Regions from separate parts of the Pseudomonas sp. F220 genome, predicted to be linked through region 2. Evidence: predicted binding sites of a transcription regulator. Region 2 holds the regulator's gene; the other holds the start of a gene.

Region 1 (4,095 bases), on a different contig from region 2:
TGGCATGTAGTGTTTGCTGGGTATCGACAGGCAAAAAAAACGGGAGCCCCCCCCTGAGGACTCCCGTTTTTTTTATGCCGCTGGCAAATCACTTCGCCTGGTAAATAATCCCAGGACTGCATTGGACCATCTGGTAGTGATCTGGCAAGCCATTCAGCGCCTCGGAAGCACCCAGGAACAGATAGCCGCCCGGTTTCAATGTGCTGTGAATCCGTAGCAGGATGTCCTTCTTCACCTCAGCGGAGAAGTAGATCAGCACGTTGCGGCAGAACACGATGTCGAACTTGCCAAGACTGGCATAGCTGTCCAGCAGGTTGAACGAACGGAACTCAACCCGACTCTTGATCGGCGCCTTGATTGCCCAACGCCCCGGCCCTTTCGGATCAAAATAGCGTTGCAGCCGCTCCGCAGAGAGGCCGCGGCCAATGGCCAGGCTGTCGTATTCGCCGGTCTTGCAGTTGTTCAGCATGGTACCGGACAAATCGGTGGCAACGATCTGCACACCCATTTTCAGCTGACCCAGGTTAGTCCGCTCGAACTCATCGATCGACATGGACAACGAGTAAGGTTCCTGCCCCGATGAGCACGCCGCCGACCAAATGCGCAAGCGCTGACCAGGGCTGGCCTTGATCGACTCGGGCAGGACTTTGTTCTTCAAGACTTCAAACGGATAAGTGTCACGAAACCAGAGGGTTTCGTTGGTGGTCATGGCGTCCACCACCATCTCGCGCAAACCACTGCGCGGCTGGGTCTGAATACGCTGAACCAGCTCACCCAAGGATTTGATGCCCTGCTGTTCCATCAGTTTGTTGAGACGGCTCGACACCAGATACTGCTTGTTTTCACCGAGCAAAATGCCACAGGCTTTTTCCAGGAAGACCCGGAACTGTTCGAAATCCAAATTACCCGTAGACAATGGTACCGCCTCTTAAATCGTGTTGACCGCCAGGAGCAAACGCCCCTAGCTGTTGTCTGCTGCTTTGATCCGGTCGACTACCCGGGATGCCAGGTCATCAGGGCGAAATTTGGCAAGGAAGTCATCGGCACCGACCTTCTTCACCATCGCCTGATTGAATACACCGGATAACGAAGTATGCAGGATGATATGTAGCTTTTGCATGCGTGGGTCGTTGCGGATTTCAGCCGTGAGCGTGTACCCGTCCATTTCGGGCATCTCGATGTCGGAAATCATCATCAAGAACTCTTCTTCCGGCTTCTTACCCTCGTCGACCAGCTTGCGCAGGTAATCCAGCGCCTGTCGGCCGTCGTTCAACGCCACTACATCGACCCCAACAGTCTGCAGACAACGCGTGACCTGCTTGCGCGCGACCGACGAGTCGTCGACCGTCAGCACCCGCAGGGAAACCGCCTTGCGCTGTGTTTCAACGTCCACCACACCTACCGAAATGGCTTCCGATGCCGGCGCCACTTCAGCCAGAACCTTCTCGACATCGATGATTTCGACTAACTGATTGTCGACCCGGGTCACAGCTGTCAAATAATGATCGCGACCAGTGCCCTTGGGAGGCGGATGGATCTCCTCCCAGTTCATGTTAACGATGCGCTCGACCGACCTGACCAAAAAACCCTGGGTCTTGGTGTTGTACTCCGTGATGATCACGAAGGGATTGCTTTGATCCTGCAAACCGCCCGAACCGGTCGCCATTGCCAGATCGAGGATCGGAATGGTCGCCCCCCGAATATTTGCGACACCGCACACGACAGGATTGGATTTAGGCAACAGGGTCAGCTTGGGGCATTGCAGCACCTCCCGAACCTTGAACACGTTGATCCCATACAGCTGCTGGCCGTCGAGACGGAACAACAACAGCTCAAGGCGATTCTGCCCTACCAGTTGCGTGCGCCGGTTCACCGAATCCATTACACCAGCCATGCCCAGACTCCTACACCAACACTTAAAATCCGATGCGCATTCATCGCTAAACGGCACGGGGCTTGCTTTTTAACTGCCATGAACGCAAAAACGACATTTTCCCGACGCCTGACATCAACGTACCGCAAATCACTTTGCGCATTGGCAGCGCTATGCTTTTTCAACGTTGGCAGCCCTGCCCTTGCTGATTCGGTCACCTTGCCTGATATGCTTATCGGCGTCACCCAAGGCTTTCTTGAATTCACCGTAGAAGACTATCTGGCGACCAGTCAAACGCAAGGACGCTATGAGATACAGGTCAGCCAGCTTGATCCTCGCTTGCGCATGCCGTTTTGCGACAAGGAATTGACAGCGACACTGGAGAGTCCGGCGCAGCCGTTGGGCCGTGTGACCGTAAAGGTGCGCTGCGACGGAGCCTCCCCCTGGACGGTCTTCGTTCCCGCTCAGGTCCGTCTGTTTCGAGAGGTTGTCACCACCACTCGCCCTCTTAAACGCGCCGCAATTATTGCTCCCGAGGATGTCACCCTACGCGAGCGGGACATCAGCCAGATCAATCAGAGCTATCTGACCTCTGTCGATCAAGCCATCGGTCAGAAACTCGTCCGACCAATGGTCAGCGATCAGGTCATCACCCTGGTCCACATGGAACAGGCGGAAGTCGTTCGCAAAGGCGATCAAGTGGTGATCTCCGCCCGCAGCGGTACGCTCAATGTCCGAATGCCGGGCGAGGCGTTGTCCAACGGCGGCCTGAGCGAACAGATCAGAGTCAAGAATCTGAACTCTCAACGCGTGATCAAAGCGCGTGTAACCGCGCCGGGCCAGGTTGAAGTTGCCATGTAGAGAACTGGCGCTACGCTCAGGCGTTCCCTAAACTGAGCCTCAAGCAAGGCAAGAGCCGAGCGCGCGCGATCTCAGCGATAATTGAGTCTAAAGTTTTTCCGGGTATGGCCGAAAACATGGCAAGCGTCCAAATACCCAGAGGTTTTTTATCATGGTCATCGATTTCAGCCGTCTAAATAGCTCCCCCTTACTCACAAGCAGTACGCGTACCAGCGGCAGCAAGGAAACCGGCGACGCCGGCAAGTCCGCGCCGGTGAATACCCCGGTCGAACAGACCAGTACCAGCAAAAGCGGGGAATCGGTACACCTTAGCAATGAGGCTCAACAGTTGCAGAAGGTCACTGACACGCTGCGCGATCAACCTGCTGTCGACAAAGCCCGTGTGGCTGAGTTGAAGCAAGCGATTGCCGATGGCAGCTATAAAGTCGACAGCAACCGTGTAGCCAGCAAACTGCTCAACTTCGAAGCCCAGCGCTAGCCAAAGGCCTGCGCCAGGCTTTTGGACGCTTAAAACCCAAGGCCAGCCATGCACGACACTAATTTACTGCAACTGATCACTGACGATCTTGCTCCAGCCCAACACTTGCTGGAGTTGCTGCAAACGGAGTCCCTCGCTTTGCACGGTCGCGACATGCCGTTGCTCGAAGATATTCTCGCGCAGAAACAGGCGCTGATCATTTTGCTTGAACAGCATGGGCGTTTACGCAGTCAGATCCTCATCAGTATGAACCTGCCCGCCAATCGAAGCGGTCTGGAACAACTTGCAGGGCAATCGTCCATTGGCGATCAACTGCTGACTCAGAGCGATGAGCTCAATCAGCTTCTGGCCAACTGTCAGGCAGCCAACGAACTCAACGGTCGCTCGATCCAGGTCCAGCAAGCCACCACAGCCAATCAGCTGAAGATCCTCACCGGTGGTGAACCTCCTGCCCTTTATGATGCCCGCGGATCAACCTCCAGGCTTGCGAAGCCCCGCCCACTCAGCCAGGCTTGAAATCAGAGATGAGCGCGCTCTATCAAGGCGCGAAACATGCTGGCAAAATGCCGGCTTTTGCGTGTCGTATTTTGTCTGGAGATTGATGAACCGTGTTCAATGCCTTAAACGCGGAAGATGCTTCGCAGCCACCGAAGGTGCTCACTACCCCTTTGGAAATCGCCGCTAATCTGCGGCTGCTGCAAGAGAGCCATGATCCACTGATCATCACTTTCCACGAGCGCAGCCAGCGCTTTCAGAGCTATCTGGTCGAAGTCGATCGAGACAGCAACACGCTCGCTCTGGACGAAATGATTCCTCGCGATGGCGAGCGCTTTCTGCTCAATGGCGAAGCCTACCGCGTCGAGGGTTTCCATGACGGTGTGCG
Region 2 (4,095 bases):
AGCCGGTGCAGCATCGGCAGAGGCTGGCTCGGCCAAGCGAGCCAACGCCGCCAGCAATTCCGGTGTTGCGGCAGTGATCGCTGTGCGCTCACGGACTTCGGTGAACATACCGTTCACCGCATCCAGTGCTTCCAGAACCACGTCCATCAATTCCGAGTCGACGCGACGCTCACCCTTGCGCAGGATATCGAAGACGTTCTCGGCGATGTGACAGCACTCCACCAGCTCATGAAGCTGGAGGAAGCCGGCGCCCCCTTTTACAGTGTGAAAACCGCGAAAAATTGCATTGAGCAGGTCCGCATCATCGGGTCGGCTTTCCAGCTCGACCAATTGCTCGGACAGTTGCTCAAGAATTTCGCCGGCCTCAACCAGGAAATCCTGAAGGATCTCTTCATCGGCGCCGAAGCTCATTGGTGGGGTGCTCCTACAGTAGGTCGTGATGACGGTTAATGGCGCGACCGGCATTAACCGTCATCACGACCTAGAAACCTAAAATCCAAGGCTGGAAAGCAAATCGTCTACATCGTCCTGACCGGACATAACGTCTTCACGTTTATCGGCATGAATCTGCGGACCTTCACCCTGAGACAGATGTTTTTCCGGATCTTTTTCAGCGAGGATCGATTCGCGGTCATGTTCAATGCCCGCAAAACGATCGACCTGACTGGCCATCAACACGAGTTTGAGAAGATTGGTTTCGACTTCCGTGACCAACTGAGTCACGCGCTTGATCACCTGACCGGTGAGATCCTGGTAATCCTGGGCCAGCAGGATGTCGTTGAGATTGCTCGACACGATGCGAGTCTGCTGCTCGCTACGCGTCAGGAAACCATCAACCCGCCGGGCCAGTTCGCGAAACTCTTCAGCACCGACTTCACGGCGCATGAACCGCCCCCAGTCCACGCTCAAGGCCTGAGCCTCGGTACTCAAGCCATTGACCAACGGGGTGCTGTTCTCGACCAGGTCCATGGTGCGGTTGGCCGCAGCCTCCGTCAGCCTGACCACATAGGACAGGCGTTCAGTCGCATCCGTGATCTGCGAAACTTCTTCGGCTTGCGGCATATTCGGGTCAATCTGAAAATTGACGATCGCGCTATGCAGCTCGCGGGTGAGCTTGCCAACTTCCTGGTACAGGCCGCGATCACGGGTCTGGTTGAGCTCATGGATCAGTTGCACCGCGTCGCCGAATTTGCCTTTTTCAAGGCTCTCGACCAATTCGTGGGCATGTTTTTTCAGGGTCGATTCAAAATCGCCCTGTGAAAATTCGTTATGCTCCATAGCTCCCCCATGGCGGACGTCATCAACCGATGCGTTCAAAGATTTTTTCGATCTTGTCTTTCAGCGCCTGAGCCGTGAATGGTTTGACCACATAGCCGTTCACACCGGCCTGAGCGGCTTCGATGATCTGCTCGCGCTTGGCTTCGGCCGTGACCATTAACACCGGCAGATGTTTGAGTTTTTCATCGGCTCGTACGTGGCGCAGCAGGTCGATACCGGTCATGCCAGGCATGTTCCAGTCCGTTACCAGAAAGTCGATGCTCCCGCTGTTGAGGACCGGAATCGCGGTAGTACCGTCATCCGCCTCGACCGTGTTGGTGAACCCCAGATCACGCAACAGGTTTTTTATGATCCGCCGCATCGTTGAGAAGTCATCAACGATGAGGATTTTCATGTTCTTGTCCAATTCGACCTCCAAGCAGTCTTAAACGCGCCCAGCACCTGGACACGCCATTCAATCAATTCGGCGTAACACTCAACGACTGCATGGAGCACAACGGGCCGTGACCGGTGCAGCTATTGCCGTACCAGCCTCGTTCGCAGTGTCCCCACACTGCCTGTCAGCGCGCTCGCCACTCCCCCAAACGCCCCCGTAAACGGGCCGCGCACTGGCTGTGTAACTGGCTGACCCGCGATTCGCTGACTCCCAGGACCTCACCGATTTCCTTGAGGTTCAGCTCTTCGTCGTAGTACAGCGCCAACACCAGTCGCTCACGCTCCGGCAAATTGGCAATCGCGTCCGCTAACGCAGCCTGGAAGCGTTCATCTTCCAGATCACGCGACGGCTCGAGATGAGTACTCGCGCCACCCTCGTGCAGCCCTTCATGCTCGCCGTCCTGCAACAGATCGTCGAAGCTGAATAACCGGCTACCCAAGGTGTCATTCAAAATCCCGTAATAATCGTCGAGACTCAATTGGAGTTCGGCCGCAACCTCATGATCTTTAGCGTCACAACCGGTTTTAGCTTCAATTGAGCGGATTGCGTCACTGACCATCCGGGTATTGCGGTGTACCGAACGTGGAGCCCAGTCACCTTTACGCACTTCATCGAGCATTGCGCCACGAATGCGGATACCCGCGTAAGTCTCGAAACTCGCGCCCTTGCTGGCGTCGTATTTAGTCGACACTTCGAGCAAGCCAATCATCCCGGCCTGGATCAGATCCTCGACCTGAACACTGGCCGGCAGACGCGCCAGCAGGTGGTAGGCAATACGCTTGACCAGTGGCGCATAGCGCTCGATCAGTTCGTACTGACTGTCATCACGTGCCGACTTCTTGTAAAGGTTGTAACCGCTGGCGGTCATAGCACCGGTCCTGCTATTTGATGCACTAGCCGCTCGACGAAAAATTCCAGATGCCCGCGTGGATTGGCAGGCAGCGGCCAGGTATCGACCTTCTGGGCAATGGCTTTGAACGCCAGTGAGCACTTCGAGCGCGGGAAAGCTTCATAGACTGCGCGCTGCTTTTGCACAGCCTTGCGCACACACTCGTCGTAGGGAACCGCACCGACGTATTGTAAAGCCACGTCCAGGAAGCGATCCGTGACCTTGGTCAACTTAGCGAACAGATTGCGGCCTTCCTGAGGGCTCTGCGCCATGTTGGCGAGCACACGGAAGCGGTTCATGCCGTAGTCACGATTGAGCAGTTTGATCAGGGCGTAGGCATCGGTGATCGAGGTCGGCTCATCGCAGACCACCAGCAACACTTCTTGCGCTGCGCGAACGAAACTGACAACCGACTCACCAATACCGGCGGCGGTGTCGATCACCAGCACGTCGAGGTTGTCGCCGATATCGCTGAAGGCCTGGATCAACCCGGCATGCTGGGCCGGGCTTAGATGCACCATGCTCTGCGTACCGGACGCCGCCGGGACAATGCGAATCCCACCTGGCCCCTGAAGCAGCACATCGCGCAGCTCACAGCGCCCCTCGACCACATCGGCCAGAGTGCGTTTGGGTGTCAGCCCCAACAGAACGTCGACGTTCGCCAGCCCCAGATCGGCATCCAGCAGCATGACGCGCCGGCCGAGCTCAGCTAGAGCCAGGGACAAGTTCACTGACACGTTAGTCTTCCCGACGCCACCTTTGCCGCCGGTCACCGCGATCACCTGTACGGGATGCATGCTGCCCATGTTCTTTCTTTACCTTGTCTTACTTAGACGGAGGCCACATAACTGGCTGCGCGTTCACCATTGGAACAATGCATGGCAGACCATCGATGTAGGTACACTGCAATCTATTCGTTATTACCTTAGCCGACCCGCTTGGTCGGGCTGTGGTAGAGGTCAGCGAACATATCAGCCATGGCTTCTTCGCTGGGTTCTTCCTGCATCTGCACACTCACCGCACGACTGACCAACTGATGGCGACGTGGTAACTGTAGATCATCCGGAATCCGCGGCCCATCGGTCAGATAGGCCACGGGTAACTCGTGACTGATCGCCAGACTCAACACTTCGCCCAGGCTTGCCGTTTCATCCAGTTTAGTCAGGATGCAGCCGGCCAGCCCGCAACGTTTGTAACTGTGATAAGCGGCGGTTAGAACCTGTTTCTGGCTGGTTGTTGCCAACACCAGATAATTTTTTGACTTGATCCCGCGACCCGCCAGGCTTTCCAGCTGCATGCGCAACGCCGGGTCACTGGCCTGAAGGCCGGCGGTATCGATCAACACCACACGCTTGCGCAGCAGCGGATCAAGAGCCTGCGCCAGGGACTGGCCCGGGTCGAGGTGAGTCACGGAGACATTGAGGATGCGCCCCAAGGTCTTGAGTTGTTCCTGGGCGCCAATACGGTAGCTGTCCATGCTCACCAGCGCGAT

The links. Region 2 encodes FliA, which starts transcription of late flagellar genes. Its sites were predicted from a motif close to CTAAAGTTTNNNNNNNNNNNGCCGNTAA; they were not measured.
Region 1: flgM (flagellar biosynthesis anti-sigma factor FlgM) is a predicted target of FliA. The motif match lies at 2,822-2,849, and genes of this name have one in related genera.

The regions. Positions count from the first base shown of each region.
Region 1 is NZ_JBVASJ010000047.1:10,842-14,936, reverse strand. Features, by position in the region: gene cheR (protein-glutamate O-methyltransferase CheR) at 89-916, opposite strand; gene ACZYSM_RS26240 (chemotaxis protein CheV) at 962-1,894, opposite strand; gene flgA (flagellar basal body P-ring formation chaperone FlgA) at 1,973-2,734, shown strand; gene flgM (flagellar biosynthesis anti-sigma factor FlgM) at 2,886-3,212, shown strand; gene ACZYSM_RS26225 (flagella synthesis protein FlgN) at 3,261-3,728, shown strand; gene ACZYSM_RS26220 (flagellar brake protein) at 3,821-4,095, shown strand, end outside.
Region 2 is NZ_JBVASJ010000018.1:28,826-32,920, reverse strand. Features, by position in the region: gene ACZYSM_RS16810 (chemotaxis protein CheA) at 1-411, opposite strand, end outside; gene ACZYSM_RS16805 (protein phosphatase CheZ) at 490-1,278, opposite strand; gene ACZYSM_RS16800 (chemotaxis response regulator CheY) at 1,301-1,672, opposite strand; gene fliA (RNA polymerase sigma factor FliA) at 1,839-2,582, opposite strand; gene fleN (flagellar synthesis regulator FleN) at 2,579-3,409, opposite strand; gene flhF (flagellar biosynthesis GTPase FlhF) at 3,529-4,095, opposite strand, start outside.